Regions from separate parts of the Algoriella sp. genome, predicted to be linked through region 1. Evidence: riboswitches for the same ligand, from Rfam matches in the RefSeq annotation. Region 1 holds a riboswitch; each other region holds the start of a gene.
What was found. Region 1 has a riboswitch for S-adenosylmethionine ahead of RSC72_RS03610 (homoserine dehydrogenase). Riboswitches for the same ligand answer to the same signal wherever they lie in the genome.
Positions count from the first base shown of each region.

Region 2: another riboswitch for S-adenosylmethionine. It lies ahead of RSC72_RS03915 (TonB-dependent receptor plug domain-containing protein); the one in region 1 lies ahead of RSC72_RS03610 (homoserine dehydrogenase).
Region 3: another riboswitch for S-adenosylmethionine. It lies ahead of RSC72_RS12005 (hypothetical protein); the one in region 1 lies ahead of RSC72_RS03610 (homoserine dehydrogenase).
Region 4: another riboswitch for S-adenosylmethionine. It lies ahead of RSC72_RS10300 (hypothetical protein); the one in region 1 lies ahead of RSC72_RS03610 (homoserine dehydrogenase).

Region 1 covers NZ_JAVXKG010000005.1:90,907-99,428, reverse strand. Annotated here, with positions in the region: gene RSC72_RS03620 (TonB-dependent receptor plug domain-containing protein) at 1-709, shown strand, start outside; gene RSC72_RS03615 (thioredoxin family protein) at 711-1,160, shown strand; gene RSC72_RS03610 (homoserine dehydrogenase) at 1,188-2,369, opposite strand; SAM riboswitch class I at 2,494-2,591, opposite strand; SAM riboswitch class I at 3,046-3,148, shown strand; gene RSC72_RS03605 (homocysteine S-methyltransferase family protein) at 3,192-4,178, shown strand; gene metH (methionine synthase) at 4,178-6,841, shown strand; gene metF (methylenetetrahydrofolate reductase [NAD(P)H]) at 7,106-8,062, shown strand; gene RSC72_RS03590 (hypothetical protein) at 8,126-8,431, shown strand.
Region 2 covers NZ_JAVXKG010000006.1:9,679-18,200, forward strand. Annotated here, with positions in the region: gene RSC72_RS03875 (Mrp/NBP35 family ATP-binding protein) at 1-211, opposite strand, end outside; gene RSC72_RS03880 (DinB family protein) at 346-807, shown strand; gene RSC72_RS03885 (GNAT family N-acetyltransferase) at 831-1,328, shown strand; gene RSC72_RS03890 (alpha/beta hydrolase) at 1,364-2,185, opposite strand; gene RSC72_RS03895 (nitroreductase family protein) at 2,292-2,864, opposite strand; gene RSC72_RS03900 (hypothetical protein) at 2,937-3,689, shown strand; gene RSC72_RS03905 (aminodeoxychorismate synthase component I) at 3,705-4,664, shown strand; gene RSC72_RS03910 (aminotransferase class IV) at 4,648-5,244, shown strand; SAM riboswitch class I at 5,306-5,410, shown strand; gene RSC72_RS03915 (TonB-dependent receptor plug domain-containing protein) at 5,475-7,868, shown strand; gene RSC72_RS03920 (APC family permease) at 7,939-8,522, shown strand, end outside.
Region 3 covers NZ_JAVXKG010000029.1:13,645-22,166, reverse strand. Annotated here, with positions in the region: gene RSC72_RS12025 (FUSC family membrane protein) at 1-1,853, shown strand, start outside; gene RSC72_RS12020 (ABC transporter ATP-binding protein) at 1,855-3,654, shown strand; gene RSC72_RS12015 (hypothetical protein) at 3,715-4,389, shown strand; gene RSC72_RS12010 (ABC-F family ATP-binding cassette domain-containing protein) at 4,570-6,459, shown strand; SAM-I-IV-variant riboswitch at 6,564-6,664, shown strand; gene RSC72_RS12005 (hypothetical protein) at 6,711-6,956, shown strand; gene RSC72_RS12000 (pirin family protein) at 7,047-8,042, shown strand; gene RSC72_RS11995 (hypothetical protein) at 8,097-8,450, shown strand.
Region 4 covers NZ_JAVXKG010000022.1:42,661-51,182, forward strand. Annotated here, with positions in the region: gene RSC72_RS10285 (ATP-binding protein) at 1-617, shown strand, start outside; gene RSC72_RS10290 (ATP-binding protein) at 571-1,494, shown strand; gene RSC72_RS10295 (alpha/beta fold hydrolase) at 1,615-2,409, opposite strand; SAM-I-IV-variant riboswitch at 3,220-3,322, shown strand; gene RSC72_RS10300 (hypothetical protein) at 3,371-3,976, shown strand; gene RSC72_RS10305 (PaaI family thioesterase) at 4,025-4,447, shown strand; gene RSC72_RS10310 (VOC family protein) at 4,719-5,405, shown strand; gene RSC72_RS10315 (AEC family transporter) at 5,486-6,403, shown strand; gene RSC72_RS10320 (hypothetical protein) at 6,461-6,985, opposite strand; gene RSC72_RS10325 (serine hydrolase) at 7,129-8,522, opposite strand, start outside.

The DNA.
Region 1 (8,522 bases):
GATTATAAGAAATGATTTGAATCCTGAAAAATCTTACAACGGAAACTTAAATTACGTTTTCAATAAAACCTTCGATTTTGGAAATTTCAATTTAGATGCTACTGTATTTTACTCTTATTTTACGAATAAAATTGTTGGAGATTTTGAAACAAATCAAAATTTAATCATTTATGATAACTTAGACGGACATGCCGTTTCTAAAGGAATTTCAATAAATACGGATATTGTTTTTCGATTTCCTCTGAAAATAAATTTCGGTTTCTCCTATATGGATGTTTACAGAAAAGAGCGGGATAAAAACAATCAAATGCAAAAAAGTCAACAATTTCATGCGCCAAAATGGTCTGGTAATTATGTTATTTCATATAATTTTCCGAAACGATTTACAGTTGATTTAACTGGAAATTGGTACGGAAAAATGCGCTTACCTATTTTACCTAATGATTTTCGTCCAGAATATTCGCCTTTTTATATGTTGACAAATATTCAGCTAACTAAATCATTTAGAAAAATTGAAATCTATGGTGGATTGAAAAACATCTTCAATTTTATACCTAAAAATCCATTAATGCGTCCATTTGATCCTTTTAATAATAACATAAATGATCCAATCAATAATCCGTATAGATACACTTTTGATACTGCTTATAATTACGCACCATTACAAGGAATTAGAGGATTTATTGGTTTGAGATATACAATTAGATAAAATGAAAAAATTTGTATTAATTCTTTATTTATATTTTTCTGGAATAATATTCGGACAAATAAGCTTAGATAAGTTTAATCAAGAATTTCCGAAAAAACCTCAGCCAATTCTACTCTATTTCTATACAGATTGGTGTGCTTATTGCAAAATTCAAGAAAGGGAAATAGAAAATAATTTATCCTTAAAAAATGAATTGAACGACGAATTATATTTTCTGAAAATTAATGGGGAAAGTATTTTTGAATTAGATTTTCTTGGAAATAAATTTCCACCAAATAATAAATCTAAAACTCATGATTTTGTTAAACAATTTCTAAATAAAAATGAACAAGAAAATTATCCTTTTTGGATTATTTTGAATGAAAAACTTCAAATTATTGATAAAACTTTCGGTTTTTTAATGAAAAAACAACTTTCTGAAATTATCAATAAAATAAAAAATGGGAACTAAATTTAGTTCCCATTTTATTCACAAAAATTAGTCTAAAACTATCAGAGATAGATTTGGATTTTCTATTAACTCTTTATTTTTTAATGTATTTATATCTATTTTTCCTATAATATGACTGTAATCAGGGCTTTCATAACGTTCTTCAACTTCATCAAAATAAGAAACAACATCTAAATTTTTATCTTTAAAACCAATATAAACTTTCAATTGTCCAGATTGATTAAATACACCTTCTTCTTTTTCATCATACTTTCTGATTGAATATTTATAATCATAATTTAAAGCTGAAATATCACTCAAAACTGCGGAAGAAGTTGGGAAACGACCTGCGCCTTTTCCATATAAAAATTGCTCGTCTGACAACGAACTTCCAATCAAAACACCGTTATATTCATTGTTTACAAGCGCAATTGTTTTATTTAATTTCACAAAAGTTGGCAATACGGTCGAATTTATTTCTCCTGTTTGATGATTTATTGTAGAGTTAGCAATAAGCTTTATTGTATAACCTTTTTCTTTTGCATATTTAAAATCTTGAACTTGTAGCGACATAATTCCTTTGCGAATCACATCTTTTACATCAATTTTTTTACCATAAGCATGCAACGTTATAATCGCCAATTTACTCGCCGCATCAAAACCTTCCACATCTGCAGTCGGATCAGCTTCAGCAAAACCACTATCTTGAGCCGCTTTCAGTGCATCTTGATATGATTCATTTTCCTTCGCCATTTTTGTTAAAATGTAATTCGTCGTTCCATTTACAATTCCAGAAACATAATTCAATAAATCGTTATCAAAATATTCTTCTAAATTTCTAATAATCGGAACCGACCCGCAAACAGAGGCTTCATAAAGAAATGAAACATTATTTTTATATTGTAATTCTAATAATTCTTTATGATGTTCTGCAATCAATTTTTTATTTGCGCTTACCACATGTTTACCTTTATCAAAAGCTTTTACTATAATAGCATGCGCCGCATCAGATTCGGAAATTAACTCAACAACTACATTTATTTCATCATCTTCCAAAATATCATCGGCATTATCAGAAAATAATTCGCTCGGCGCATTTCTTGGTTTCGATAAATCTTTAATTACAATTTTTTTTATTGTGGCGTTAAGTTGCGGTTTTTCTTCTAAAACTTTGTAAATTCCTTCTCCTACAACGCCAAATCCGAATAAACCGATATTTAATTTTTTCATTTAATTAAGTTTAATTTTAGTGATTTTTATCAAAAAAGCAGAAGAAAAATTGGTTCAATTGCCAAATAAAAACAATTGAACCAACAAATTAGAAATTATCTGAATGATTGGTTGCACAAGTCTTTATTCATCTTCCCTTACGGATGGATTTAGCACCTTAATTTTGTTATTAGGTTGCTAAAGTTTCTTTGGGCCATTTCCCTCCACTTTTCTTGATAAACTGTAAATTTTAATGAACTATTTCTGAGGGCAAATTTAATGTAAAGCAATTCTAAACTCCAAATATAATTTCATTAATAATATTATATTTTTCTTAATATTAATCAAAAACAATATTTTAAATTAAAATAATTCTATAAAAACAATTAAAACAGAATTATTTTCTTAATTAATAATAATTTATAAGTATACCCTTATATATTTCTTTAATACAATATCAAAAATAGATTCAGATTAAAATATTATTCTTAATAAGTTTCTAATATTTTTAAAATAAAAATATTTTTTCTAAAAAAACACTATTTAATAGAATAAAATTCAAAATACACTTTAAAAACACAATATTTTTTAATTCAATTATATGTAATGATTAACTTATTTTATTGACATATAAATAATAATTCTTTTCTATCATTATCATTTTTTTATTTTATTGAGATTAGATACTTTTGTAGGTGCCTTATGAAGAAAAGATGGAGGGATTAGGCCCGCTGAAATCTTGGCAACCCAAAGCAAAGTTGGGTGCTACATCCTACTCTAATTTAAGAGAAAGATAAGGAGCTACTTCGCTATTCTTCCCCTAAGGTTTTTTAAAAAAATAAAATGAAATTAGACGATATACTAAAAGAACGTATAGTGATTTTAGATGGTGCTATGGGCACTATGATTCAAAAACATAATTTACAAGAAGAAGATTATAGAGGCGAACGTTTCAAGGATTTTCATACTTCTCTTAAAGGAAATAATGATTTATTGGTTTTAACTCAACCCGAAATCATCAAAAATATACACCGAGAATATTTGGCTGCTGGTGCAGATTTGATTGAAACAAATACCTTCAACGCCAATATTATTTCTATGGTTGATTATGATATGGTTGATTTGGTGGACGAATTAAATTACGAAGCTGTTCGTTTGGCAAGAGAAGCTGTCGAAGAATTTTCTACACCCGAAAAACCACGTTTTGTTGTTGGTTCTTTAGGTCCTACAAACAAAACAGCCTCAATTTCGCCACAAGTTAATGATCCAAGTTATCGTGATGTAGATTTTGATACTTTGGCAAAAGTTTATTATTCGCAAGCCAAAACAATGTTAGAAGCTGGTGTTGATGCATTATTAGTAGAAACTATTTTTGACACATTAAACGCAAAAGCAGCATTTTTCGGAATTCAAGATGCAATAGAAGATACAGGAATTAATGTTCCTTTGCTTGCTTCTGGTACAATTACAGACAAATCTGGACGCACACTTTCTGGACAAACTACAGAAGCTTTTTTAATTTCTTTAGAGCATTTAGATTTACTTTCAGTAGGATTAAATTGTGCTTTGGGCGCAACAGATTTAATTCCATATTTAGAAGTTTTAGCAGAAAAAGCTCCTTTTTATGTTAGTGCTTATCCAAACGCAGGGCTACCAAATGCTTTTGGTGGATATGACGAAACTGCCGAAATGATGCGCGATTATGTTCGTCCATTTTTAGAAAAAAAATTAGTTAATATAATTGGTGGATGTTGCGGAACAACACCAGACCACATAAGATTAATGGCAGAATTAGCAAAAGAATACGAACCAAGAAAAATAAACGCATAATGTCAGGTATAAAAATTCAACTTTCTGGATTAGAACCTTTAATTGTCCGTGAAAATTCAAACTTTGTCAACGTTGGTGAACGTACAAATGTTACTGGTTCTAAAAAATTCTTACGATTAATTAAAGATGAATTATTTGAAGAAGCACTTCAAGTTGCCCGCGATCAGGTAGATGGTGGTGCACAAATCATTGATATTAATATGGATGAAGGAATGCTTGATGGCGTTGCTTCTATGGTAAAATATCTTCGATTGATTGCTTCTGAACCAGATATTTCCAAAGTTCCTATTATGATTGATTCTTCAAAATGGGAAATCATCGAGGCTGGATTAAAAAACGTACAAGGAAAAGCAATTGTAAATTCTATTTCTCTTAAAGAAGGAGAAGAATTGTTTATAGAACATGCGAAAAAAATCAAACGTTACGGTGCCGCGACAGTCGTGATGGCTTTTGACGAAAATGGTCAGGCTGATAATTACGAAAGACGTATCGAAATTGTAAAACGTTCGTATGATATTTTGGTTAATCAAGTAAAATTTAATCCACACGATATTATTTTTGATGTTAACATTTTTCCTGTCGCAACTGGAATGGACGAACACAGACGTAATGCAATCGACTTTTTTGAAGCAACAAAATGGATCAAAGAAAATCTACCACATGCGTTAGTTTCTGGTGGTGTTTCTAATGTTTCTTTCTCTTTTCGTGGAAATAATGCTGTTCGTGAAGCAATGCACACTGCATTTTTGTATCACGCAATTCAACATGGAATGGATATGGGAATTGTAAATCCTGAAATGATTGAGATTTATGATGACATTCCAAAAGATTTATTAGAACACGTAGAAGATGTATTATTAGATAGACGTGATGATGCAACAGAACGATTAATCGATTTTGCTGAAGGATTAAAAGGAATTACAAAAGAGAAGAAAAAAGACGATGCTTGGCGAGAATTACCTTTAGAAAAACGAATTGAAATCGCTTTAGTAAAAGGAATTACAGAATATATTGACGAAGATACTGCCGAAGCTTTAGAAAAAATAAAATCACCATTAAAAGTAATTGAAGGTCCTTTGATGGACGGAATGAATGTTGTTGGAGATTTATTTGGAAGTGGAAAGATGTTTTTACCTCAGGTTGTAAAATCTGCTCGCGTCATGAAAAAATCTGTCGCTTATCTTACTCCTTTTTTAGAGGATGAAAAACTAAGAAATAAAACAGAAAAAGAACCTTCAAAAATCTTAATGGCAACCGTAAAAGGCGATGTACACGATATTGGTAAAAATATTGTTTCTGTCGTTTTAAGTTGTAATGGTTTCGAAATTATAGACTTAGGCGTAATGGTTTCTGCTGAAAAGATTTTAGAGGAAGCTCAAAAAAATAAAGTTGATGTAATTGGCCTTTCAGGATTAATTACACCTTCACTTGACGAAATGGTACATGTTGCCAAAGAAATGAAACGCTTAAATCTTGATATTCCATTAATGATTGGTGGCGCAACAACTTCTAAAGCACATACTGCGGTAAAAATTGCACCAGAATATGACAAAGCAATTCATGTTTTGGATGCTTCGCGTTCAGTTACAATTTGTCAAAAATTAATTGGTACGCAACAAAATCAACTTTTAGATGAAACGGTAATAGATTACGCTAAAATTAGAGAAGGCTTCTTGAATAGAGCTGTTTCAAAAGAATATCTATCAATAGAAGATGCACGTAAAAATAAATTAAAAATTGATTTCGAGAAAAGTAAACCTTTCAAACCAAATAAATTAGGCATTTTCACACACACGGCTACTGTAACGGATTTAAAAGATTTTATAGATTGGACGCCATTTTTCAAAACGTGGGATTTACATGGTAAATTTCCTGCAATATTAGAGGATGAAATTGTCGGAACTAATGCAAAAGAATTATATGTTGATGCATTAGCGATGTTAAATAAAATTGAAACTGAAAATCTTGCAAAACCAAAAGCAGTTTTTGGACTGTTTAAGGCAAATACAATAAAAGATGATACGATAGAATTGTTTGATGAAAATGACAAAAAAATCAATGAATTCTATACAATTCGTCAACAAGCAAAGAAATCAAAAGGTCAACCAAATCTCTCTATCGCAGATTTTATTGCGGAAAAAGAATCTGGAATACAAGATTATATCGGTGCTTTTGCAGTTACAACTGGTCAGGAAATAGAAGATGTCGCGAACAACTACGAAAAAGAATTGGACGATTACAATTCTATCATGGTAAAAGCTCTTGCAGATAGACTTGCAGAAGCTTATGCAGAATATTTACACAAATATGTACGTACTGAAATTTGGGGATATGCAAAAGATGAAACGTTGTCTAATGATGAATTAATTGCAGAGAAATACAAAGGAATTCGTCCTGCACCAGGTTATCCTGCTTGCCCAGACCATTTAGAAAAAGAAACTATTTTCAAGATTTTAGAGGTCGAAAAAAATACTGGAATTAATTTGACAAGTTCATTGGCCATGTATCCTGTTTCTTCTGTTTCTGGTTATTATTTTGGGAATGAAGAGGCTAAATATTTTGGTGTTGGAAAAATAAAAATGGATCAAGTAGAAGATTTTGCTGAACGCAAAAATATGACTAAAGAATTAGCTGAACGTTGGTTGAGCCCGAATTTGGCTTAGAAATACTTGAGATCGTTGAAGATGCTTCGACAGGCTCAGCATGACAAAACTTAGAACTTAGAACTTAGAACTTAGAACTTAGAACTTAGAACTTAGAACTTAGAACAAAATTAAAAATGCGTTAGGGATTGTAGTGGAAATCCTTTGCTGAATAGCAAAGATTGTAACGAAAAGCCCGACCGAAGGGAACGCCCTAATAAATGGATGTAAGATTCTTGATATTAGATTTAAGATTTCATTAATTAGAATAAAAAATTAACTTAAATGAAAGTTACTGAACATATACACCGTGCGAATGGAAAACCTTTATTTTCTGTAGAAATTTTGCCGCCACTGAAGGGACAGGATGTGAATGCGACATTCAAAACTTTGGATCCTTTGATTGAGCTAAATCCGGCTTTTATAGATGTGACGTATCATCGTCAAGAATATATTTATAAACAGAAAGAGAATGGTTTGTTGAAACGTTATCAGGTCAGAAAACGCCCTGGAACTGTGGCTATTTGCGCTGCGATACAAAGTCATTATAAGATAGATGCGATTCCGCATTTGATTTGTGGTGGTTTCACGAAAGAAGATACGGAAGATGCGTTGATTGATTTGAATTTTTTGGGTATTGATAATGTTTTGGCTTTGAGAGGAGATCCGATAAAGACAGAGAAAAATTTTATTCCAGAAGCTGGTGGAAATGCCTACGCGTCAGAATTAATAGAGCAAGTAACGTCGCTAAATAATGGAAAATATTTGGATGATGAATTGCAAGAATCTCAAAAAATGGATTTTTGTATTGGTGTTGCTGGTTATCCTGAAAAGCATTTTGAATCGCCAAATCTTGGTATGGATATGCATTATCTGAAAGAAAAAGTTGATTTGGGTGCAGATTATATTGTGACACAGATGTTTTTTGATAATCAGAAATATTTTGAATTTGTGCGTAAATGTCGCGAAATAGATATTAACATTCCTATAATTCCAGGTATAAAACCGCTATCAACTTTAAGTCAATTAAAATCAATTCCTCAGAATTTTTATATTGATTTACCAGAAAGTCTTGCAATGGAAGTTTTGAAAGCAAAGGATAAAGAAAGTATAAAAGAAATAGGAATAGAATGGTGTATTAATCAGTGCCAAGAATTAATAGAATTTGGTGTGCCAGGTTTGCATTTCTACACGATGAGCAATTCTATCAATACGCAAAGAGTTGCGAATGCTATTTTTTAGCGTTACATATTTATATAAAAAATCTATTTTCTGTATATTTGGACCATAAAATAAATAACATTGATGATTCAAATTGAAAATTATTTGCAACGCGCTTGGTCAGATTCTGAAGATAATATAACACTAGATGATATTATTTTAGCGATTGACGAATTAAAAGAAATGGATGACGAAAATGACGCCATTTGGGTAAGTGTTATTGGTGATGATGAAAATATTGTAGAAGTCAGAAAAAATTTAACTCTTATTATTGATTTTGAAGATGATGAGTTAATAGAATCTAAGGCAAATTCTTGGGACGAAGTAATTGAATTATATAAATTATTACTAGAAAAAGATTTTGATCAAATTATTGAAAAAATTAAATAGTATCAACAATTAAAAAAAACGCACAATAAAAGTTCATTTGTTGTGAACAATATTTAACGCCTCGACTAGCTTCGAGGCTTTTTTCTTTCTA
Region 2 (8,522 bases), on a different contig from region 1:
CAGATATATTTAATTTTAAATTTGCTTCAGGTAAATTTTCTTTGAATGCATTCTTCAAGGCAATTTCTAACCTTTTACGTTCGTGCATTGCTGGAGAAGGAGAAACAATGTCTAAAATAATATCATTTCCCACCACTTGAGCATTACGCATCCAGTTACGAATACCTAATTCTTCTAATACTTGATATATTTGATCTCTTGTATAAGCCATCTTATAATTTTATTTAGGCAAAATTACAAAGAATCAAAGACTTTAGATAATCTAAAAACGTGATTTTAATTGTTTTGCTTTATAATTTGATAAACAGATGTAATTTAATGTATATTTAAACTTTAAATCTAACTATGGAAGAGCATATTATTTATCTAACAAATATTAGAAAACAGGTTATTGATGAGCTTGAACAACATTCTTTAAAACAATTACTTTACATTCCGATGGGATATAAAAATAATTTGTTTTGGAATGCTGCGCACGTATTGGCAACGCAACAATTAATTCATTATTATTTGACAGATACCCGAATGTTGGTAGATATTGATTTTATCCAAAAATATAAAAAAGGAACACTTGGAAATACTGATGCCACAGAAGCTGACGTAAAAGAGTTGAAAGAAATGTTAGAAAACACACCAATGCAAATGTTCAAAGATTATAGATCAGAGAAATTATCGTACTATAAATCCTATAAAACAAGTTTCGGAATGACGTTGGAGTCTATCGAAGATGCTATTTTGTTCAATAATATACACGAAGCAATGCATTTGGGTTATATGTTGTCAATGAAGAAAAATATTCCTTTTTAAACTAAAATTGTGAATAATAAAACATGTTGATATACAGAGATGCAAAAAGAAGTGATTTAGAAAAAATAACAGAAATTTATAATTCTACCATCGCTTCTCGATTAGTTACCGCAGATACAGAGCCAGTTTCGGTAGAAAGTAAAATAAAATGGTTTGAAGAACATTCGCCCGAAAAACGACCACTTTGGGTAATTGAAGATGAACTGAATGAAATTGTAGGTTGGGTAAGTTTTCAATCCTTTTATGGACGACCTGCTTATGATGCAACAGTAGAAATCAGTATTTATTTAGATTCAAATCAACGAGGAAAGGGTTTGGGAAAACAAGTTTTGGGATATTGTATTGATAAAGCTCCAGAATTTGGAATAAAAACTATTTTAGGATTTGTATTTTCGCACAATGAACCAAGTATAAGATTATTCAAACATTTTGGTTTCGAGGAATGGGCAAATTTCCCGAATATCGCAACTTTAGATGATATAGAAAGAAGTTTAACCATTTTGGGTAAACGTGTAGGATGAAAAAAGTCTCACTTCATAAAGTGAGACTTTTGTATTTATTTTCCTATAGACCATATCAATGCTTTTTCTTTTGTAGCACGATAAATTGTAGAATGTTCTTCTTTTGGTTCGGGAGAATAATTCCATTTTAGATTAGGAATGTTTTCTTGAGTTAATATATTTTTTAATTCCTCAGTATATTGTAATATATCAGTAGCGCCAGAACCTGCAAACCATAATTTTTTAGTCGTTTTAGGGAAATTTTTCAAATCTTGCTTCGCATTTTTCACTAAATAATGATCGTTCCACCAAAGAGAAGGATCTATTGCGATATAGAAATTAAAAAGATTAGGTTGCTCCATAAAAGTTTCCATGATAAATAATCCAGCTAATGATTCGCCAATAATTCCTTTTTCTGCTTTTGTACGGTAGCGTTTTTCTATTTCTGGAAATAATTCGTCTTGAATAAAAGTTCTAAATTCTTTAGATTCGCCAACAATAGAAGCTATTTTTTTATCTTCTTCAATTTCAGTTTTAGGAGTTAAATCTTTTCTACGTTGTATATTTTCTATACCTACTAAAATAACTGGTTTTATTTTATTTGCTTTAATCAATTCGGCAAGTGTATTGGCAATATGTGGAAAATCTTCTTTTGTTCCACCATCTGGCATGTAGAGAACAGTAAGAGAATCTTTTGATGTAGAATATCCTTCGGGAACCCAAACGTTGATGACACGTTTTTCATTTAATTGTTTAGAATCTACGGTGAAAGTATCGTGTTTCGGAATAGGATCATTGTATTCTGGGAGATTGTTTTTACAACTTATTATACAAGTAAATAATCCAAAAAGTAAAAGTAATTTATAAATTGATTTCATAAGATTTTTTCATGTTAATCAAATATACAATTTTTAGAAAAAATGATAATTATTAATAAAAAAAGATCGCGATTGCGATCTTTTAATTCTTTATCTGAACAAGTTTTTAATAATCCAAAAACTTTACTTTATCTTCTATTGGTTGGCGAACTGCCGTAGGATTTTCTCCATCATATTTTCCCATATAAAAAATACCAACACATTTTTCATTTTCTTGCATAGTTGTAAATTCGTCAACATTTGCAATAATATTAAGAGGAGAAGACCAATATGCACCAATTTTTAGTGTAGAAGCCATCAACCACATATTTTGAACAGCCATAGATACAGCAGCCAATTCTTCCCATTCAGGATTTTTTTCTGCATTGAAAAAATTGATTAATACAATTTTGTTCGACTTATCGCATTTCTCAATCATAGAATTAATTTTTCTATCACTCAATTGTTCTGGTGGAGTTCCTTGTACATAAATTCGTTTTACATATTCTCTGAAACGATCTTTTGCTGGACCTTCCAAAACGATAAAACGCCAAGGTTCTGTTTTTTTATGAGAAGGTGCCCAATTTGCAGCTTCAAAAATTTGAGCTAATTCCTCGCGTGTTATTTCTTCTGTATTATACTGTGGTGGAAAGACAGAGCGTCTTGCTTTTATAATTGATAATAAATCGTTTGCATTCATCTTGTAACTTTTTACAATTTAATTCTACTGATAAGACAAATTTACATTAAATTCAATTAAACTAACATTAAGATGAAAACATTAGATGAGTCGAAATTAAATCACGCTAAAACACAAAAATTTAACTTCAAAATAGGAGATTACTTTAATCAAGCTATTACAATATTTTCTAATAATTGGCAAGATTTTACTTTGTTTGCATTAGCATCAGCAGGTATATATTTGCTTTCTATTTTTACAATTATTGGTCCATATTTTATTATGTTTCCACTAATGATCGGTTATGGAATTGTGACAGAAAAAATAGAAAAAGGAGAAAATTTTGTTTTTAAGGATTTTTTTAAAGGATTTGATAAATGGCAAGATTTTTTAGTTTTAATACTTATCATTTTCGCATTTAGTTTGTTATTTATTATTCCTTATTTTTTCTTTTTATTCGGAATAGGTTTATTTTCTGATAATCCTGAAGAAATATCTCCATTTGTCGGACTATCAATTGTATTTATATTTCCCTTTTTTATGTTAATCGGTATTGTATTTAGTGTTCTAATTTTTCTACCACCTTACCTCATTTATTACGGAAATATGGGTGCAATAGAAAGCATTAAACAATCCATTCAAATTGCGAAAAAGAATTTTTGGTATTTATTGTTATTTGTTTTGTTACAAAGTGTCATATCACAATTAGGCGCTTTTGCATGTTATATTGGTCTGTTAGCAACTATTCCTTTTGGTTATATTATGGGATATTTATTGATAAAAGATATGTTATTATCGGACGATGCAAAAACCGAAATAGATCTGCTTGGTACAAACCAAGAATAAGCTTAATTTTAGCGAATGTTAGCAAAGCATTCTATTTTTAATAAAATGAATGAATTGGGAGCTGCAAAAGTTCCCTTTTTTTTTATGATTGATTTTCTCAAAGAAAATGGAGAAATTATTCCGTTAAATGAAATTTCAGATGAGATAAAATTTGAACTAAATTCTATTCAAAATTATTCAATCAATCGTAGCTTTCTGTTTGATAAATTTCCAATCGATTTTTCAGATTATCAATCAAAATTTAAACTAGTACACGATAATTTATTGTTCGGAAATTCATATTTGACTAATTTAACTTATCCAACAAAAATCAATACAAATCTTAGTTTAGACGAGATTTATCATTTCTCCGAAGCAAAATATAAGTTGAAATATAAAGAAAATTTTGTCTGTTTTTCACCCGAACGCTTTGTGAAAATAGAAAATCATCACATTTTTTCTAACCCGATGAAAGGCACAATTGATGCGTCAATTCCAAATGCCAAACAAATCATTTTAGATGACGAAAAAGAAGCAGCAGAACATGCAACAATTGTCGATTTAATCCGCAATGATCTTAGTTTAGTTGCCGATAATGTTGAGGTTATAAAATACCGTTATATCGATGAGTTGAAAACAAATGATAAGACTTTATTACAGGTTAGTTCAGAAATTAGAGGAGATTTGAAAGTGGATTTTCATGAAAATATCGGAACTATTTTTGATAAACTTTTACCAGCTGGTTCCATTTGTGGTGCGCCCAAAAAGAAAACTATTGATATTATTTTGGAAGCTGAAGACTACGATAGAAAATTTTATACGGGTGTTTTTGGTGTTTTTGATGGCGAAAATTTAGATAGTGCGGTGATGATTCGTTTTATAGAAAATGATAAAAATGAATTATTTTTCAAGAGTGGAGGAGGAATTACAGCGAAAAGTAATGCGAAAGCAGAATATGAAGAATTAATACAAAAAGTATATGTTCCAATTTATTGAATCGATTTGTTGTGTTAACAAAGAACTTAGAAATTTAGACTATCATCAAGCCAGATTTGATCGTACGCGAAGTGATAATTTTAATGATATTCAACCAATTTTATTAAAAGAAATTATTCAATTTCCTACAGATTTATCAGACGAAAAATATAAAGTTAGAATTGTATATGATCGCGAAATTCAACGTATCGAATTTCAACCTTATCAAATCAAACCAATCAATTCAATCAAACTTTTTGAGATTGACCCAAAGATAAATTATACGTACAAATATGTTGACCGTTGGTTTTTTGAGGAATATATCAAAGAAGCTCAAACCGATGATTTGGTCTTGGTAAAATCCAATTATATTACAGATTGTACTTACTCTAATATTGTTTTTTTTGATGGCGAAAATTGGTTTACGCCACGCGCTGTCTTACTGAAAGGAACAATGAGAGAGTCACTTTTGAATGAAGAAAAAATTAAAGAAAAAAATATTAAAGTTTCCGATTTAGCGAACTTTCAATCATTTAAAAGAATCAATGCTATGATGAATTTAGAAGAAAGTCAAGGAGTTAGCATTTTAGAATTATTTTAAAACTCTATTAAAATTATAGAGTTTTATTTGTTTTTTAGTCCATTTAGCATTATATTTGCATAACTTATCAAGAAAGGCGGAGGGAATGGCCCTGTGAAACCTTAGCAACCAGATGACTTAATAATCAAGGTGCTAAATCCAACCTAATAAAAGGTAAAGATGAGTAAAAGTTTTTGACTTTTATCCTGCTTTTACATGTTGGTTTCTTGCGAGTTTTTTGATTAAATAACATGAAAAGAAACAAATTTTTACTTGCATCATTCGCAATTTTCGGATCTTCATTACTTTTTGCTCAAGAAGTAGAAAAAGAAGAGGAACAAACAAATCTTAACGAAGTTATTTTAATTGGTGGTCGTACATCAGAAAGAACAGTTGTAAATTCTTCCGTTCCTGTTGATATTATTGATATTGAACAATTCAAAAAATCTTCACCTCAATTATCTGTAAATGATATTTTAAATTACGTAATTCCTTCGTTCAATTCCGTTCGTCAATCATCATCAGATGGAACAGAACATATCGATCCTGTTACTTTACGAGGAATGGGGCCAGATCAAGTTTTAGTTTTGATTAATGGAAAACGTCGTCATACAACGTCTTTAGTAAATTATCAAAATACGGTAGGTAATGGTTCTGTTGGTACAGATTTGGGGGCAATTCCTATTTCTGCAATAGATAAAGTTGAGGTTTTACGCGATGGTGCTGCTGCGCAATATGGTTCTGATGCCATTGCAGGTGTTGTAAATATTGTCTTAAAATCTAAACCAGGAGGTGACGCATCTTTAACTTATGGACAAACTTCTCGTAACGATGGTGAAACATATAATTTTAATGGAAGTTTCGGTACAAAGTTAGGTAAAACAGGATCTCTTGTTTTTTCTGCAGTAATTACTGATCGTAAAAAAACAAACCGTTCTAAAGATAATAATTTAGATATTTTTGGAGATAATTTCGCCTATGATTTCGCAGATGATCCTGCTGCTGCACGTGCCGCAGATGACGCGAAATTGGCTGCTTTAGGATTAACACGAAAAGATTTTAGATTTCAAGTAGGTGATGCAGCGATTAAAAATCAACAGTTTTTCATAAATGCAGAAACAGCTTTAACAGATCGATTAGATTTTTATTCGTTTGGAGGAGTAAGTTTACGTCAAGGAGAAGGTTTTGGATTCCGACGTTTACCGAGCGAATTACCTACGGAAGCATTAACGATTTATCCAAATGGTTTTCAGGCAACTTTAAAATCAAATATCAATGATTATTCTAATTCAACAGGATTACGATATTCGTATGATGGTTGGAAGATAGATTTGAGCAATACATTTGGTTTTAACTCATTCAAATATAATGTTGATAATTCAATCAACTATTCGTTAGGTATAGATTCGCCAACAAATTTTTATGCAGGAAAACATTCGTTTTTACAAAATACAGTAAATTTAGATTTTTCGAAACGTATCAATCAAAACTTTAGTTTAGCTTTTGGTGGAGAATATCGTTACGAAAAATATCAAATAGAAGCTGGTGATGAGTCATCTTACATAGGTTCTGGATCCGAATCTTTTGTTGGTTTCTCACCTTTGAATGCTGTAAAAGGAGACCGTAATTCTGTTGCAGTTTATGTAGATGGAGAATTAAAATTTGGTGATTTTACAGCGAATGCAGCTGGTCGTTTCGAGAACTATTCAGATTTCGGAAGTACAATCAACGGAAAATTAGCAATGCGTTACGAATATGCAAAAGGTTTTTCGGTTCGTGGAGCAATTTCTACAGGATTTAGAGCGCCATCTTTACAGCAAAAATATTTCAGTAATTCGTACACCGATTTATTTTTAAACGATAATGGCGATCAGGTTTTGGTTACAAAAGGAGTTATTCGAAATGAGTCAGAATTATCAAGAGAAATAGGTTTAGATAAATTGAAAGAGGAAAAATCAATCAATGGGAGTTTAGGTCTTACATTTCGTCCGACGTCAAAGTTATTCATCACTTTAGATGGTTATTTTATTCGTGTAGACGACAGAATTGTGTTGACATCTGATATTACAGATCCTGCTTTAGAAAAATATAATGTTGCAACGGCACGTATTTTTACCAATGCAATAGATACCGAAACACGTGGAATTGATTTGGTTGTTTCGTATGATACACGTTTGGGACGAGGAAAATTGAATGTTAATTTATCTGGAAATATCAACGAAACAAAAATTGTTGATTATCACTTTCCTTCTGCTTTAACAATTGCTCAAAAAGAATTTTTTGGACCAGATCAAGTCAATATTATCGAATCTTTAAGCCCGAAAACGAAAGCAACTTTGGGATTGAATTATGCCATTTCTGGCTTTAATTTTATGGTAAGAAATACTTATTTCGGAAAAGTAACCAAAGATGGTTATCCATGGGGAGTTGTCCAAGAAAACTCGGGTAAAGTTGTAACAGATGCTTCGATTGGATATGATATTACAAAGAATTTTAATATAACAATTGGCGCAAATAATTTGTTTGATGTTTTTCCTGATAAACAAGCGTATGAAAATTCGTATTATGGTGTTTTTCCAAATGCACCAGTACAAATGGGAATGACGGGAGCTTATTATTTTGCAAGAGCAAGTTTTAAATTCTAATTAAAAATAAATAAAATATAGTGTCAATTTTGATGTATTTTGAACATCTAAAATTGACACTTTTTTGTGTATGGCAAGTTTGAAAATTGGTTGGAAAACCGCAGCAGCATTAGTTATTTCGAATATGATCGGAACTGGTGTTTTTACAAGTTTAGGTTATCAGATTTATGATCTAAAAAACACGTATTCTATTCTCTTATTATGGATAATTGGAGGTTTTTTAGCGTTGATAGGTGCGTTTATTTATTCGGAATTGGCATCAAAATTTAAACAATCTGGAGGCGACTATATTTATTTGTCACGAACATTTCATCCTGTTTTTGGTTATTTATCAAGTTGGATTTCTTTATTTGTAGGTTTCTCAGCGCCAATTTCTTTGGCAGCTTTGGCAATGAGTAAGTATTTGAATATTCTTGGATTTAATTTCGGAAAAGAGTTTGCAATTGCAATGATTTTAATTGTTGCCGTTTTTCAATCGTTTAGCTTGAATTTGAGTAGTAAATTTCAGAATGTATTTACAGTTCTAAAAGTTGTTTTTATATTAACTTTAATTGGTATTGGTCTTTATTTTGTTCCAACAATAGAGCCTAATGCAATTGTAGTAGATAATACATGGAAACAAGAATTGCTACTACCTGCTTTTGCAACTTCTTT
Region 3 (8,522 bases), on a different contig from region 1:
CAAGTGCGCTTGGAATGGTTGTTATGATGACTATGGTTATGAATATGAATGATCTAAGAGCTGAATTTAGTCCATTTCATATTGCATTATTTGTTTCTGCTGGTGCAGTTTGGTACACTATTTTTAGTTTAGCAATCAGTACATTTCGTCCGTACAGAATGGCGCAACAAAACTTGGCTGATGCGATGATTCATATTTCAGAATATATTAGAATTAAAGCCTCTATGTTTGATAAAGATTCTGAATATGATGATATTATAAAAAAACTGATTGACGAACATGTTGTCATAAATGAGAAACAAAATTTAGTTAGAGAGTTAGTTTTTACAAATAAAAAATTAGTAAAAGATCAAACTCCGATCGGGCGATCTATTGTATTTATCTTTTCAGATTTGATTGATATTTTTGAGAATATAACAGCAAATCAATACGATTACAAGAAAATACGCGAAGTTTACGGAGATACAAAAGCGATGCGCAAGATTTATAATATGATGAATAAAATTGCGCATGAATTAAAAATGATAGCTTATCATATCAATTCAAATAAAAAACCTAAACAACCAACATTTGATTTTGAAGTTGAATTAAAAAAAATTGACGATGCTATAAAAGAATTGTATGCAGAGGGCAAAAAACCAATCGTTTTAACTAAAATTTATATCAATTTAAAACAAATTGTTTATAAAATTGAGTTTATACATAAATTCTTCTACGACGATTCTTTTACCGAAAAAAAGAAAAATCCGTTGGATCATGTCGAACATTTTCAACCAACAGTCGATTATTCTATCCGAAAATTACGTGATCATCTCAATCTGAAATCACCAATTTTCAGACATGCTTTACGTTCCTCTATCGTAATGATTTTGGCTTATGGCGTCACTTTTATCATTCCGATGACTTATCATAGTTATTGGATTTTGATGACCGTATTGGTTATCCTAAAACCAGGTTTTAGCGTCACTAAAAAACGAAATTTACAACGTTTAAAAGGAACAATTGGAGGTGGATTAATTGGAATATTAATTTTATTGATCATTCCACAACATAGTATTCGTTTTGTCTTAATGCTATTTTTTATGTTAATGGCCTATACTTTTATTCGTCAAAAATACGCCATCGGAACCTTTTATTTAACCGCTTATATTCTTATATCTTTTAGTTTCTATTCAGAAAAAGATTCTATTTACATTATACAAGAACGTCTTGTAGACACACTAATTGGTGGATTTATGGCTTTTATTTCGTGTTATATTATATTTCCTACTTGGGAAAAAAATAGTATGAATGAATATATTCAAAAAGCATTGATTGCTGACTATGAATTTATCTTTCTAATCTTCAAAAAATTAGCCGATAATGATGTTTCTACAACAGATTATAAGTTAGCACGTAAAGATGTTTTTATTGCAATGGCGAATATAAATTCCGTGTTTCAGCGCGTAATTTCCGAACCAAAAGGCAAACAAGAAAATGCCAAAGAATTGAATAAATTTACAATTTTCAATCAATCATTCGTCTCCTATTCAGTTGGTTTAGTTAAAATTATCAAGAAAAATAATTCTGTTATTTTAACTTCAGAACATATCCGATTAATGAAAAAAATTCTTCAATTACTCTTACAAAATATTCGATTGTATGGTGAATATGAAACGGATCATTTAATGAAGACAATTCAATTTCAAGAGAAAACAATAGCATATACAGAAATTGAAACAGAGGCTTTGCAAAATGAATCTGAATTAATAGAAGATTTGTTAGAGTATTTGTACGAAATAGTTTACGATTTTACCAAAGTTGGGCATGTTTTTGTAACGGACGAACCTTTAAAAGATACTAAAATCACATAAAATGACACTCTCTAACCTATTCAAAAATTTGCGTCCATTCGTAAAACCTTATCGCTCTTTGGTTGTCGCAACTCTGCTTCTAACCTTGCTTGGTTCTTTTACTTCGCAAGTCAATGCAGTTATTTTGAAGTATACTGTAGATTCAATTAACGATTTAGTTGAAGTAGGACAAGGTTTAAAAGAAGGATTAAAAATCATCACTTTCATTTCAATTGTTTTATTAACAAAAGAAATCTTAAATGCTTTTATCAGTTTTGGACAGAAATATTATGGTGAAAAACTAAGAATATTAGTTTCTCAAGATTTATCACAAGCCATTATCGAGAAAATATTGACGTATAAAATGGCTTTTTACACCAATCAAGACAATCAAGCAGGGAAATTACAAACTCGCATAGATAGAGGAATTGAAAGCTTAACACGTCTGGTTCAGAATTTTTTTATTGATATTTTACCTCTTTTTGCCAATTCTATTATTGCGCTAATTTTAATGTTCAACGCTAACTTTTATGTCGGTTTAGTTGGTCTTTGTATTGTTCCGATTTATTTTATCATAACACAGCAACAAGCCAAAAAACTGAGTGGTTGGCGAAGAAATTTGAGAGGTTTCAGAGAACAAAAATCACAAGGAATTATTAGTATTATTGATTCTATTACCGTTATAAAATCATTTAACCGCGAAAATATTGAAGGTAAAAAACAGCTTGATTTACAAAAAAGTTTGACTGATAATCAAATGCAAACGCGTAAAACAAGTTTCATTTTTGATGGATTAAAATCATTTATAGAGCAATTTGGTGTTGTAATTATCATTATTTTGACAAGTTATTTGGTTCTTAACGGACAAATGACAATTGGTGCGATAATGTTTCATATCCTTCTGTTTAATAACGTTTCGGCGCCAATTCGACAATTGCATCGTATTTATGATGAAATGAATGATGCAATGATTTATTCAGAAAGTTTTTTTGGTATTTTAGATGCGAATGAAGAAGTAGAATCATCTGGAAAATATATTCCAACCGAATTAAAAGGGAAATTTGAAATTCAAAATGTAGATTTTTCTTATCCAAATGGATACAAAGCCTTAAAAAATATAAATATGACCATTCAACCTAATAAAATTACGGCTTTGGTTGGTTTATCTGGTGCAGGAAAAAGTACAATTATTAATCTTTTAGATAAATTTTATCAACCAAATTCTGGTAAAATACTTTTAGATGGAATAAATTTAGAAGAATATGATACACAATATTTACGAGATAATATTGGTTTAGTACTTCAAAAAAATCACATTTTTAATGGAACAATCGAAGAAAATATTCGATACGGAAATATCAATGCAACTTTTGACGAAATAGAAGATGCTGCAAAAAGAGCGTATATTCATGATCAAATTTTGGATTTACCAGAGCAATATCAATCCAAAGCATTGTTACTTTCTGGTGGTCAACAACAACGTATTGCCATTGCACGTATGTTTCTTAAAAATCCACCAATTATTTTCTTAGACGAACCTACTGCAAGTTTGGATGCAATTGCGACAGAACAAATTAAAAACAGTATAGATGCTATAAAAAAGAATCGTACAGTAATTATTATTTCGCACAGTATTTCTCAAATTATAGATTCTGATTATACGTATGTGATGAAACAAGGCGAGGTTGTAGAGCACGGTGTACACGAAGATGTGTATAAAATGAGTGGAACTTACAAGGAAATTTTTGATGCAATGGCAAAAAGTCTAAACATAGAAAAAATAGCCAAAACATTAGATGATGACGAAGAAGAAAATTATTAAAAATAATTGAATTTTAAACGATTATAATCATTAACTTTAAAATGAATAAAAGCATTAAGTATGAAAAAATTATTTTTAATAATGGCAAGTCTTACTTTCGTCACCCAATCGTGTGAACCAAAGAAAGAAATTAACAACGAATTAGCAGAAAATAACAAAACATACGACAATGCTTTAGATGTCCCTGTTGGTAAAATTGGCGTGATAATAAATATTGATTCTTTGGGCTTTTTCGATCATAATTCTCAAGATTTAAACACAAAAATAGATTCAAAATACATTAAAAATCAACTTCATCAATTAAATTCTACGTTTGATATTAATCAAATTATTAAAGATAAATCAATCAAAATATTGAATGAAAATCATTATAAATATGATATTATCAACCAATACAACAAGGCCGATTTTCCGAAAGATTTGGTAACCAACGAAAATCTGAAAAATATTAATTTTGATTTGTTAAATAAAAATTACAAACAAGACGATTTGGTTCTTCTTAATATAAAATCTGGTTTAGATTATAACCCAGAAGACAAACAAAAATATGTTGCAAAAACATACGTGTATATTAATATTTTAGACCTAAAAAACAAAGTCTTAAAATACAGTGAAACCATTGGTGGAACAAAATATATAGATGAAGCTGCCAATAAAATTTCGACAAAAAGTCTTGAAATAAAACTGAATGAATCTCTTAACGAAACCTTAGAAATCATTGATAATAAATATTAAAATACATTGAACTATGCGGTCAAATTTATTTGACAATTTTTGGAAGTCCTGATTCTTAATAGATTCAGGATTTTGTTTTATATGGATTTAAGATAAGATTATCTTATCTTTGGCTTTCCAAATTTTAATCAATACAGGTTGATTTTTAATTAATCAACAATAAATCATAATCATTCAATAATGAATTTTCTAACAGTCGAAAATCTTACCAAATCATACGGTATTCGTACCCTTTTCAAAGATGTAAATTTCCATGTAAACGAAGGCGACCAAATTGCTTTTGTTGCAAAAAATGGAAGTGGAAAATCTACTTTACTTAAAATTTTATCAGGATTAGAAACTCCAGATTCTGGTGATATTCGTATAAACAAAGGTGTTAAAATTTTGATGTTAGATCAATCAGATGATTTTGACGAAAATTTGAAAGGTGAAGAATATATTTTCAATCACTCTAATGAAGTTTTAGATGTTGTTCATCAATACGACAACATGATAGAAAATGATCCGACAAATCCAGAATTAATGGATTTGATGAGTAAAATGGATTTGTTAGATGCGTGGAAAGTAGAACCTACGATTAGAGAAATTCTGTCGAAACTTAAAATTGATTTCTTAGATCAAAAAATCGGGAAGCTTTCTGGTGGTCAGCGTAAACGTATTTCATTAGCCAAGTTTTTAATTGATTTAAGTTTTGAAGCGGGTTATGTTTTATTGATTTTAGATGAGCCAACCAACCATTTGGATATCGAAATGGTAGAATGGTTAGAATATTTCTTGAACAAAGAAAATAAAACTTTGATTTTGGTAACCCACGACCGTTATTTTTTGGATGCAATTTGTACCAAAATATTAGAAATGGAGGACAAAATGCTATACGTACATTCGGGCAATTACGAAACATATATTACCAACAAAGCGTTGCGTGTAGACAATCAAAACGCAACAATTGACAAAGCAAAAAATCTATATCGTAAAGAAATAGAATGGATGCGTCGCCAACCAAAAGCGCGTACAACAAAGTCAAAATCTCGTATTGATGCTTTTTATGACACAGAAGAAGCTGCAAAGCGTAAAATTGTAGATCAAAAAGTAAAATTAGAGATGGTAATGACACGTTTGGGTCAAAAAATCATCGAAATGGAACATGTTTCGAAAGCTTTTGGTGAGAAAAAAATTCTTGACGATTTCTCTTATATTTTTGCTCGTGGAGCTAAAATTGGATTAGTTGGTAAAAATGGTGTTGGTAAAACAACTTTTTTACGCATTTTAGAAGGAATAGAAGATGCCGATTCTGGAATTATAGAACGTGGAGAAACATTGAACATTGGACATTTTAAACAAGAAGGTTTAAAATTTAATGAAGATATGCGCGTGATAGAATTTGTGAAAGATATTGCAGATTTCTTTCCATTATCTAACGGTAAAGAAATGCGTGCCGAACAATTCTTAGAAATGTTTTTATTTTCTCCAGAACAACAACATACACACATCGGAAAATTGAGTGGTGGTGAGAAAAAACGTTTACAATTATTAGCAATTTTATACCGTAATCCGAATTTCTTAATCTTAGATGAGCCAACAAATGATTTGGATTTACCTACTTTGACGGTTTTAGAAGATTTCTTAGAAAGTTATCAAGGTTGTCTTTTGGTGGTTTCTCACGACAGATATTTTATGGATAAAGTGGTAGATGAACTAATGATTTTTGAAGGAGAAGGAATTCTTTCTCGATACATGGGAACGTACACAGAATACTACATTGACAATAAAAATAGACCAGAAACTGAACCAAAAAAGATAGAAAAAGTTGAAATTATAGAAGAAGTAAAAATTGTTGAACCAATTAAAACTGAAACGAAATCAAAAAAATTATCTTTTAAAGAACAGCGCGAATTAGAAGAAATAAATAAAGCTTTACCTACTTTAGAAGCAAAAAAAGAAGAGTTAACAAACTTACTTTCAGATCCAAATTTGGCGTATGATAAAATCGCAACAATTGGCGATGAATTACAAGCTATTGTAGACGAAATTGAAGAAAAAGAACTCCGCTGGTTAGAGTTATCAGAATAAAATGAAGGAAGCAAATTGCTTCCTTTTTTTATGAATATATCCTTCAATAATAATTATTTAGAAGTTTATTTTGGTGATTAAACTTTTTAAACTATATTTACTCTATCAATCATCAGGAGTTTCTGAAAATTACAGAACACCAACCGAGCGTAAACCTGCTACGGTGGTATAGAATGAGGGCAAACCGCCAAATAAAAGGTTAATCTCCACTCTATCCTGTTGTTTTAATCATTCTAAAAAAATATTAAACAATGGAAAATCTAAAAAATGAATTTATCTCTTTATTCAGAGAATTAACGGACAATGAATTAATAGAACGCTTTAATCAATCTGTCGGAATTAGCGCATGGAATACCGCAAGAAGATGTTACGTAAAAACATTATTCAATGAATTACAATACCGAAATTTTGATTGTACAACAGTAGAAAGAGGAAATACATTTTCTCTTCAACACAAAGTCATTTTGGTTGAAAATAGATTAGAATATTTGGAGTAAAACATTTTAAATTCTTCAAAATTATCTGAAATTAACCTACATCAAGTTTATTATTCTTAAAGTGTAGTATTTTTATTAAAATATTTTATTATGGATAGAAAAAGCTTCATAAAAACTTCTTTATGGACTTCTTTATTGGCTTTCACAGGTATTTCTGTAAGTGCAATCACGAATAATGACGACAAAAAAATAGATAAGAAAAAACCTAAAAAAGATGGTTTGAGAGGTGTGGAAATGGTTTGCTCGCCAACCAATACGCATATGGTAGGAAATGGTTTTAAGGTGATGAATTTTTATCCGAACGGAAAAGGTTTTGAGGAGCGTATGAGTCCGTTTTTCTTATTAGATTTTAATGCGGAAGTTAATTTTCCACCGTCTGATATTGCGCACGGCGTTGGTGTGCATCCACATAGAGGAATAGAAACTATAACTTTTGCCTATAAAGGTGCAGTGGCTCATCATGATAGCGCTGGAAATTCGGGTGTGATAAATCCTGGTGATGTGCAATGGATGACTGCTGGTGGAGGCGTTTTGCATAAGGAATATCACGAGCAAACCTTTAATCAAAAAGGAGGCGCTTTTGAGATGTTACAGTTATGGATTAATTTGCCCAAGGCACATAAAATGACTCCTGCAAAATATCAAGGAATTACCCACACAGACAAACCAAAAGTAGAACTGCCAGATGGACAAGGAACTGTCTTTGTGGTTGCAGGCGAGTTTAATGGCGTTTCGGGTATTGCGACTACATTTTCCCCAGTTCACTTGTACGATATGCATTTGAAAAAAGATGCTAAAGTGAGTTTTGAACTTCCTGAAAATTTTAATTCTGGATTGTTGGTTGTAGACGGCGATATTGAAGTAAATGGTAATAAAGTACCTGAAAATCATTATGTTCAATTAGCTAATGAAAAGGGAGCAATTGAGATAAAAGTGAATCGAAATGCTCTTGTAATGGTGCTTAGCGGCGAACCTTTGAACGAACCTTATGTGAGTTATGGTCCTTTTGTGATGAATACGGAAGACGAAATCCGTGAAGCGATTGAAGATTATAAGGCTGGTAAGTTTGGTTTTTTGGCAGATTAGTGAGGTTATAATTATAAAAATTTATTTTTAACTATCTTTATCAAAAATAAATCAATGAAAAAATTAGCACTTATTTTGGGAATTTTTGCAAGTAATTTTGCCTTTTCTCAAACTGTAAATGATGTTCCAATCAAAGATATTAATGTAGATTATGTACAGATTATTGGAACTGGTCGCGGATTGAGTACAAAACTAAATGTTCGATTGGATTTTGGACAAGATACAAAGTCATTTTCATTGAAAAATGGTCTTAAAATAAAAGATGAACGTGGAATTGCTGTAAAATTTAATTCGATGATTGATGCGTTAAATTTTATGTCATCAAATGGATATGAATTTCAATTTGCCTATACGTCAAAAGAAAATGACGATGATGCGCTTTACTACATCTTGAAGAAACGAAAATAAAAAAATCCTCAACTAAGTTGAGGATTTTGTGTTTTAATATATAGCCACTCCGAATCTTAACAAGATGTTTAT
Region 4 (8,522 bases), on a different contig from region 1:
AGGATTTTAATGATATCAAACATAACAATTTTTACGAACAATTAAATGGTTTTGAAGTAATTGATTTAGATGTTACAAAAGAAAGAATTAAAGGGAAACTAAAACCAAAAATAGATTTAAAATTATTTAATTTCAGTTATGAAAGTAAAAATTATTTGATTATAGAAGTTCCCAGAATTAACTACTCTTTAGTAACTACTTCAAGTGGAAAAGTATACATTAGAGAAGGTAAATCAAGCGTCCCTGCTGAACCAAATCAGATTCAAGAACTTGTAAATAATTTACAAACTTATGATTGGAGTAGTAAAGATATAAACTTTGAAAATATTGAAAATTTACTAGACAAAATAGCTTTGCATGAAGCCAAAATTGATTTTGCAAATAGAAGGAATATAAATGTTGATAACTTAACAGATTTAGCATTTTTAGAGAGTATAAATGCAACAAAAAATGGCATTTTAAATAATGCTGGTTTGTTATTCTTAGGTACAAAAAATGCAATTGAAAAATATTTAGGTAATTACGAGTATAGATTTTCTTGGAGGACAAACTCAGGGATATTAAAAACTAATGAAGTTTGGAACGATTGTATTTGGAACTCAAAAAAAAACTGTTAAGAATCATTTTAATAACTGTAATTCAGTTCAAAAACTTGAATATAATGAGCAACAATATGAACTGAATTTATTAGACGAGCAAGCATTTCATGAAGCATTTTTAAATTCAGTTGTACATAGAGATTACTCAATTGATGGAATGATATCTATTAATTTTAAAGATGACGAATTAATAATTTCGAACCCTGGAACTTTCTATGGAGGAGTAAATGAAGATAATATTTCCTATCATGAGCCTAGACACAGAAATAAAATTCTTGCTAAATTATTAATGACATTTCAATTAGTCGATAGAGCAGGAATGGGAGTTTTGAGAATTAGTTTAAATTCTTTGAAATATGGTAGAGATTTTCCTCAGTGGAAAGAAAATCAAAATACTATTGAAGTTAAGATGCCATCTGAATATATCAAAGCACCTATTTTTATTCTAACACAAAAATATCTTACGAATTGTAGTATAATGGATTTATACATTATTAATAAATTGTACGAAAAAGGATTTGTTAGCGTAACTGAATTGGAATTAGACTTGAAAAACATTTTCAAAAATCCATGGAATGAAATACTAAAAACTTTTAAAAATGAAAAAATACTTGAATATATTGAGTTTAAAGGTACTAACGAAGGTCTTTTTATTTGTACAACAGAAATAGGTAAAATATGGTTAGATGTAAATAAAAAGTTTAAAATACCTTCTAATAGCGAAAAACATGTAAAACTTTATCAATATCTAAAAAAGCATAAAGTAGCATCTAATGAAGATATAATGAATCTACTAGAATTCTCAAGACCTAGTGTTACATCTAATTTTTTAGCAAAGTTAAAATATGTAAAAAATGCGGGCAAGTCACGTGCAAGTAGGTGGAGTTTAAAATAACTACCGCTAACAAGGTTTTACAAAATGTCAGATTAAAAAAATATAAAAATAAAAACTCATTGTTTTTATTTTTCATATAAATTATAAATAACACAAAAGCTCCTTCTCAGGAGCTTTTGGTTATGCGACGTTGTTGATGAATTCTTTTTCTAAAATTCCGTCGACTATTTTTTCTACTTGTTCTATATGTTCTTTTACAAGCTCATTATCTTCTATTTGTTGTATCTCATAAAACTTTACATGCTTGTTAAACTCTTGTAGTTTTGTGTAATAACGTTTCAGTTCTGCTTTGTTGAAGACGTTGCCCTCTTTTACATAAATCACATGAATATTAGATTTTATGAATTGTGAAACTTCCAAAATATCACCTCTATTTCGAGCAATATCTATCGAATAAAAAATAGATTTCAGGTATTCATTTTTAGCCGTTGGTTCTTTCACTAACCAATCTTCTGTCTTGGGACTTGCTGCTATCGGAATAATATTTAGCACCTTATTAGGAAACAAACAAGCCATTTCCCACGCTATTCCACCACCTAAATCTGCACCAATTATAGCAAAAATCTCTTGTACTTCCAATTCAAACAACGCCAACCAAAACAACACCGCAACATCTCGGGCGGTAATCTTATCACGTGGAATATAATCGTACTTTATGGTTTCGGAAATGCCATTTCCTGGAATATCAATACAGATAACCGTATACTCATTAAGATCAATTGCTTTGTTTTTTCCCATAACGCCTTCCCAATGATACGTACAATCAGAATTTCCTTTTAAGGAATGATTAATCAAAATAATTGGTGCAGTTCCTAATGGAAGCCCAAATGTTTGAAATGTGACTGAAACTTGTTCTAAAATTGTGTTGTCTTCCAGTGGCCATACCGGAAGTGTTAATTGTTGTAAACTTTGCATTGTTTTAATTTTTTTTGGTTGTTCTACATTACTTTTTGCTAAAAAAATCCCCATCGAAACAAATCGACGGGGAAATAAATAAATTAAAAAATAAAATCTCTTTTAATTATACATGACTTCCCACGTCTGGATATTCCAAACCTGTTTGCGAATCGACATCATGTATAAACACGTAAATTTCATTTTTTAATCTTTTTGTTCTATCAAATATAGAAAACATTTTTCGGAAAAAGCTTAAATAAATCTTAATTTTTTGTAAAATTTTCTTATTTACTGTCATGTTGAGCTTGTCGAAACATCTCCTTTCAGAGTTACATCTAATTCAGAATATAAAAAACATCATCACATAGAGAAATAGAAATAACTAAATTTTAGTTTAGATTTCTCGATACCTCGAAATGACAAAAAACCATTAAAAAATATCATCTTGAATTAATTGTTATATAAAACTTGCCAAAGAATATTAAATTTTTGACTTCATTAACGCTCCATTCTGAATGACAATTACTGTCATGTTGAGCTTGTCGAAACATCTCTTTTCAGAGTTACATCTAATTCAAAAATATAAAAAACATCATCACATAGAGAGATAGAAATAGCTAATCTTAGATTAATCATTACACTAACACTCGATTCTGAATGATATTACGTAAAAAACTTCTCCTTGAGAAGATTATAAAGGTGTTTTTTTTGAATGTAAAGCTGAAATGAATTCAGCTTGACAAGACGTATTTTTTTTAACTCTTACTGATTGTTTTAAAATAAAATTATTAAAATGTATAACTCATATTCTAATATTTGTGTAATTTTACACTGTATTTCGAATCGTACTAATAATAGTAACGATACCAACCGAGAGTAGTCTCCACGGTGGTGAAACAATACGGGAATCAATCCAAAACAAACGTTATCTTCCCTATTTATCGAAATACAATATTGTTTAAAATTTAAATATTATTGTATGACACAGAACATTAATGAGCTTAATTTGGCTCCTATTTCTAATGAAAAATTAATTGATTTTATCAATCAACAATTACCAATTACAAATCCTGATTTGAAGAATCATATTATTGCCGAATTCAAGAATAGAGGGTTAGATTATCGCCATTTATACAACTCAAAAACAGATGAATTGAATATTAAATTACCGTTGAGTTTGATAGATGGTTGTTTGTTTGAGCGTAACATTCCGAAACCGCCTTTGGTTGGTAATTTTTATACAATAGTACATCGACTAAGAAATTTCTTGCAACATAGCAAAGAGTTGAATGGAAAGAAATTAAAGACTTTTCATTATATATACGATCAACTTTTTTTGCCTTACGATGTGGTGGAAATAATTTCGGAAGATGAGATAGGAAATCTAACCGAAAATGATGTTTTTGTAACATTCAAAAACTCAAAACAGCATTTCCCGAATGAAGCTGCATTGCAAAAAGTTCCGAAAAATCATTTGATTGTCACTGTAGATAAGGGCAACTATTATCGTGGATTGAACAAGGTTTATATTTCGTTGAATGATACTATTATCCGAGAAGAAAACTTGAATAACGTATCAGCTTAACTAAATTTGCTTTCGACAAATCTCTATATTTGTCGAAAGTATTTTTTTATGACACCAGAAAAGAGAGAATTAGTAGAAGCAAGTTTTAATCGTTCGGAAACCTTAAAATTTTATAACGCATCACTCGTAGAATGTGAAACAGACTATGTTTCGATCAAAATACCAAAACAGGAAATGATGACGCGTAAACATGGTATGTTTAACGGTGCTATGATTGCTTCTTTGGTTGATGTTTCTTCTGGATATGCGGCTGTTTCTCATTATGACGACGATTGCTATGTGGTAACAGTTGAGCTAAAGGTTAACTATTTGCGACCTGCTTTGGGTGATTATTTACTATCTAAAGCCTATGTGATAAAAGGTGGAAAAAAGATAAGTACCATACGTACAGAGATTTTTGTGGTAGATGAAACAACGAACAAAGAAACACACGCCGCTACTTCTTTGGTTACAATGATGAGGATAAAATAAAGTTTTTGAGATAATAACTTTTTATAGAAAAAATCCAAATTTCGAGTAAAATTTTGCAAGACTTTTTCTATCAAGAAATTAGTTTTTGAAGATGAAATTCTGTTCTCAATACAATTTTTATTCACTTTATTTTTAAAAATTACTCGTATTGACGAATTCTAAACAAAATCCACAACAGCTTAGAATATTTTCTAATAACACAATTAATTAAATCAATACATCTTGCTATTTTCTTCTGTTTAGTTGGGTTACTTTTATGAAAAATAACACGATGAGAATAAGAGAACTACAATTATTCACAACTAATTTAGAAAAAACAAAGTCTTTTTATACGGACATTTTAGCTTTTCAATTAATTGATGAAACTTCGAATCAATTTAGTTTACAAATTGGTTGGACAAGGTTAACCTTTGTACAATCGGAGAAAAAGCATATTTACCATTTTAGTTTTTTAGTCGATAAAAGTCTATTTGAAAATGCGTTTGAATGGATGAAAAATAGAGTTGAAATATTACAAACAAAAAATGACGAACAAATTGCTTTCTTCGAAAATTGGAATGCAAAATCATTTTATTTTTATGATGGAAGTGGAAATCTTGCTGAGATTATTACACATTATAATTTGGACTATCAAACTGATACCGAATTTGATCAAAATTCTATTTTAGGTATTTCAGAAATTGGTTTGCCTACAACTGATATTGAAGCTACAAATAAGTTATTAGAAGAAAAAACGACTTCTAAATTCTGGAAAGGTGATTTTGAAACATTTGGTACAAACGGCTCGGATGAAGGCAAGATTTTGTTAACCAATTACTTCATTAAAACAACTTGGTTTCCGACAACTAATAAAATAATTCCTACTCCGTTTACAGTTATTTTAGAAAATGAAAATCAGTTTTCAAAAGTAATTTTTGATAATAATAAATTAAACATATCTAATATCGCCAAACTATAAAAAATAAGCATTGAATAAAAAGCGATATCTTAAGGGTAAAAATAAATCGGATTGTAACTTTGTAGTTCAAATTTCTAAAAATGGTCAATTTTATTCTAATAGCTGTTTGTATTTTGGCTGGAATGGTTTTTAAAGCAACAAAATCTATTCATCCAGATGCGCATAAAGGAATCAATACTTGGATTCTCTATTTAGCTTTACCAGCTGTTTCGTTCAAATATCTTCCGCAAGTTGTATGGTCTAAAGAAATGCTTTTTCCCATATTTTCTACGGTAGTTATCGCGATAGGAAGTTTGTTTTTTATGAAATTCTACAGCAAAGCCAAAGGCTATTCGGAACGATCACGACGCACATTAGAATTGGCAAGTGGCTACAGCAATACCTCTTTTATCGGCTTTCCATTGATAGCAGCATTTTATGGAGAAAAATATCTGAGTATTGCTATTATTTGCGATCAAACCATGTTTTTGTGCTTGTCTACAATCGGAATAGTTTCTGCTCTGAAAGGTGGTAGCAACGGTTCTGGAGCAATAGATGCAAAATTTATCTTGAAACGATTGTTTACATTTCCTCCTTTTTTGGGTTGTATCAGTGCACTAATCTTATCTCAACTTATCGATTTATCTCCTGCTGAACCATTCTTCGACAAACTTGCCGCAACTGTTGGTCCATTAGCATTATTTTCGGTTGGTTTACAACTAAAATTTAATGGCTGGAGAAAACTATGGTCGCAAATATCAATGTCGATGTTATACAAATTAATGATTGCACCTGCGGTTGTTATGCTTTTAGCAGTTGTAATTGGTATAAAAGGTGATGTGGCGAAAATCTCTATTTTTGAGGCTGCAATGCCAACACTTGTTACGTCAAGTATTATTGCGGAACAGTTTAAACTCAATACTAAATTGACGAATTTAATTATCGGAATTAGTATTATTATTGGATTTTTCACCTCAGCTTTTTGGTACGAGATGATAAAATTGGTTATTGGGGAATAATTATAGTTTAGTTTCAAATTAAAGAATGTTTTCTTTAATTTGAATACACATATTAATTTATCTGTAGTTATTTCGTAGTGTTTTTTTTGCCTCTAAAAGTAGATTTTCTTCAAATTTCATCCGTTGTTCATCTCTACTCAAATCATTAAAATATAAAATCATTCCGTTATCAATCCAATCTTGAATTTCTCGATACCAAGTATATAAATATTCAAGATTCAATTCTTCACCAATATGTTCCCTTTCATGACCTTTCCAATCTATTTGCTTGTAAACATCATTGTCTAAAATCTTCATAATTTCAAAAATTTTATTAGGATTCTCAACAATTTTCATTAAATAATATTTGGTTAGAATTTTTGCAGCAGCCGTTTTACTCGGTAAATTAATTTGTAATTCATCTAATGAATGATTAAAATACTGCAATATTTCAAAAGAATTATCCTTTTCATCCATTCCTGCTAAAATATAAATTGATTCAGATTCTATATTTTCATTTAGAGCTTTCATAGCAATATTAGGTAACTCTTTTACCGAATAATTTTCTAAAACATAATTGGAAATACTTTCAATAAAATTCATTGTATTTTGAAGTAAAAAATTATAAATAACATCCGTTGTTCATTTTGAATTAAAATTAGCAAAATGAACAACAGGTAAATAACATTCAAATTTATAAAATCTCTTTCAAAAACAATAAAGTATGTTGCCAAGCTTTGTCAATTTTATTTATTTGTTTCAATTTCAATAATTTTCTTCCCTTTATCACCTAAATATTGAATTAAAAGTTCTTCATAAACCTTATATCCTTGATCAGAGTTCGTGAAAATTAAAATTCCTTGCTTTGTTTTAGGAAGAAAAACAACAAGGCATTGAGTTCCTAAATCAGAACCTCCATGTGAAATTGCAAATTCGTTATTGCCTAAATCATAAATAACCCAACCTAATCCAAAATATTGATTCTCCTTGATTTTAACTTGTTTTTGAAGCATTTCATCGTAAATCTTATCCGATAAATTTCCTCCATTCAACATATTCATTAAAAAATTTCCGTAATCTGCAATTGTCGTATGCAAATCATCTGCAGCATTCGCATTCTTATTTTTTAGGATATCATAAGGGTTTTCATCTTTATCATAACCAATTACAAAACGTGATTCATCTGTATTTTTTGTCCAAATAAAATCGGTATCTTTCATTTGCAAAGGCTCAAAAATCAACTCATTGGCTAATTGATTTAATGACTTCTTGAATTTAATTTCAAGTGCTTTTCTTAGATATTCAAAACCCTCACCAGAATAACTATATTTTGTTCCAGGATCAAACAGAAATTGCAATTTATTGTTCTCCGTTTCACTTCTCCAATTTGGAAAACCAGTTTGATGACTTAAAATAATTCGAGTTGTTAATTGTTTACTTCTAGGATCTTTCGCTATATCAGAATCGGTGTAAATTTTATAAATTGGTTCATCAATATTCCATTTTCCTAGACTTGTTAATCGCAAAGCAACCATTGCTGTAATAGGTTTGGTTAGAGAAGCTACGTTGAAAATAGAATTATACGGAGCAGCATTACCTTGAGAATTCTTACCAAAAACTTTTATTTGTTGCAGTTTACCATCCTCTATAATTCCAAGCCCAAGTGTATTGATATGATTTTCTTTAAGCCAATTACCTGTGAGTGAATCATTTTGAAAATGATTGGTTGTGATTTTCTTTTTTGAGTATGCTTGATGATCAAAACTAAACGAATTAGACAATTTCCATTCTCCATTTTCTAATTCCCAAACATTACTAAATTTTGCAATTCCTTGTTCTGTTTCTCGTTTTTCAGAAAAAGTATGTTCTCCATTTTGAACTGCTGCATAAAGAATTCCATTTTTATAAAGCGGAAAAATTTCTGTTTTATCTTTAATCAAAAATCTCTTTACTTGTCGGTTATCTTTATTATTACAAATTCCTGATTTAAGGTCAGAGATAAATTTTGTTTTATTTGAAATTCCATCTTTATCATGATAAAATTTGAAATGATTACTCAATAGATTTTCAAATTGAGAAACATCACACTGATTAAAACCTACATCAAATAATAGGCTATCTTTTGAAAGAATAACTTTAT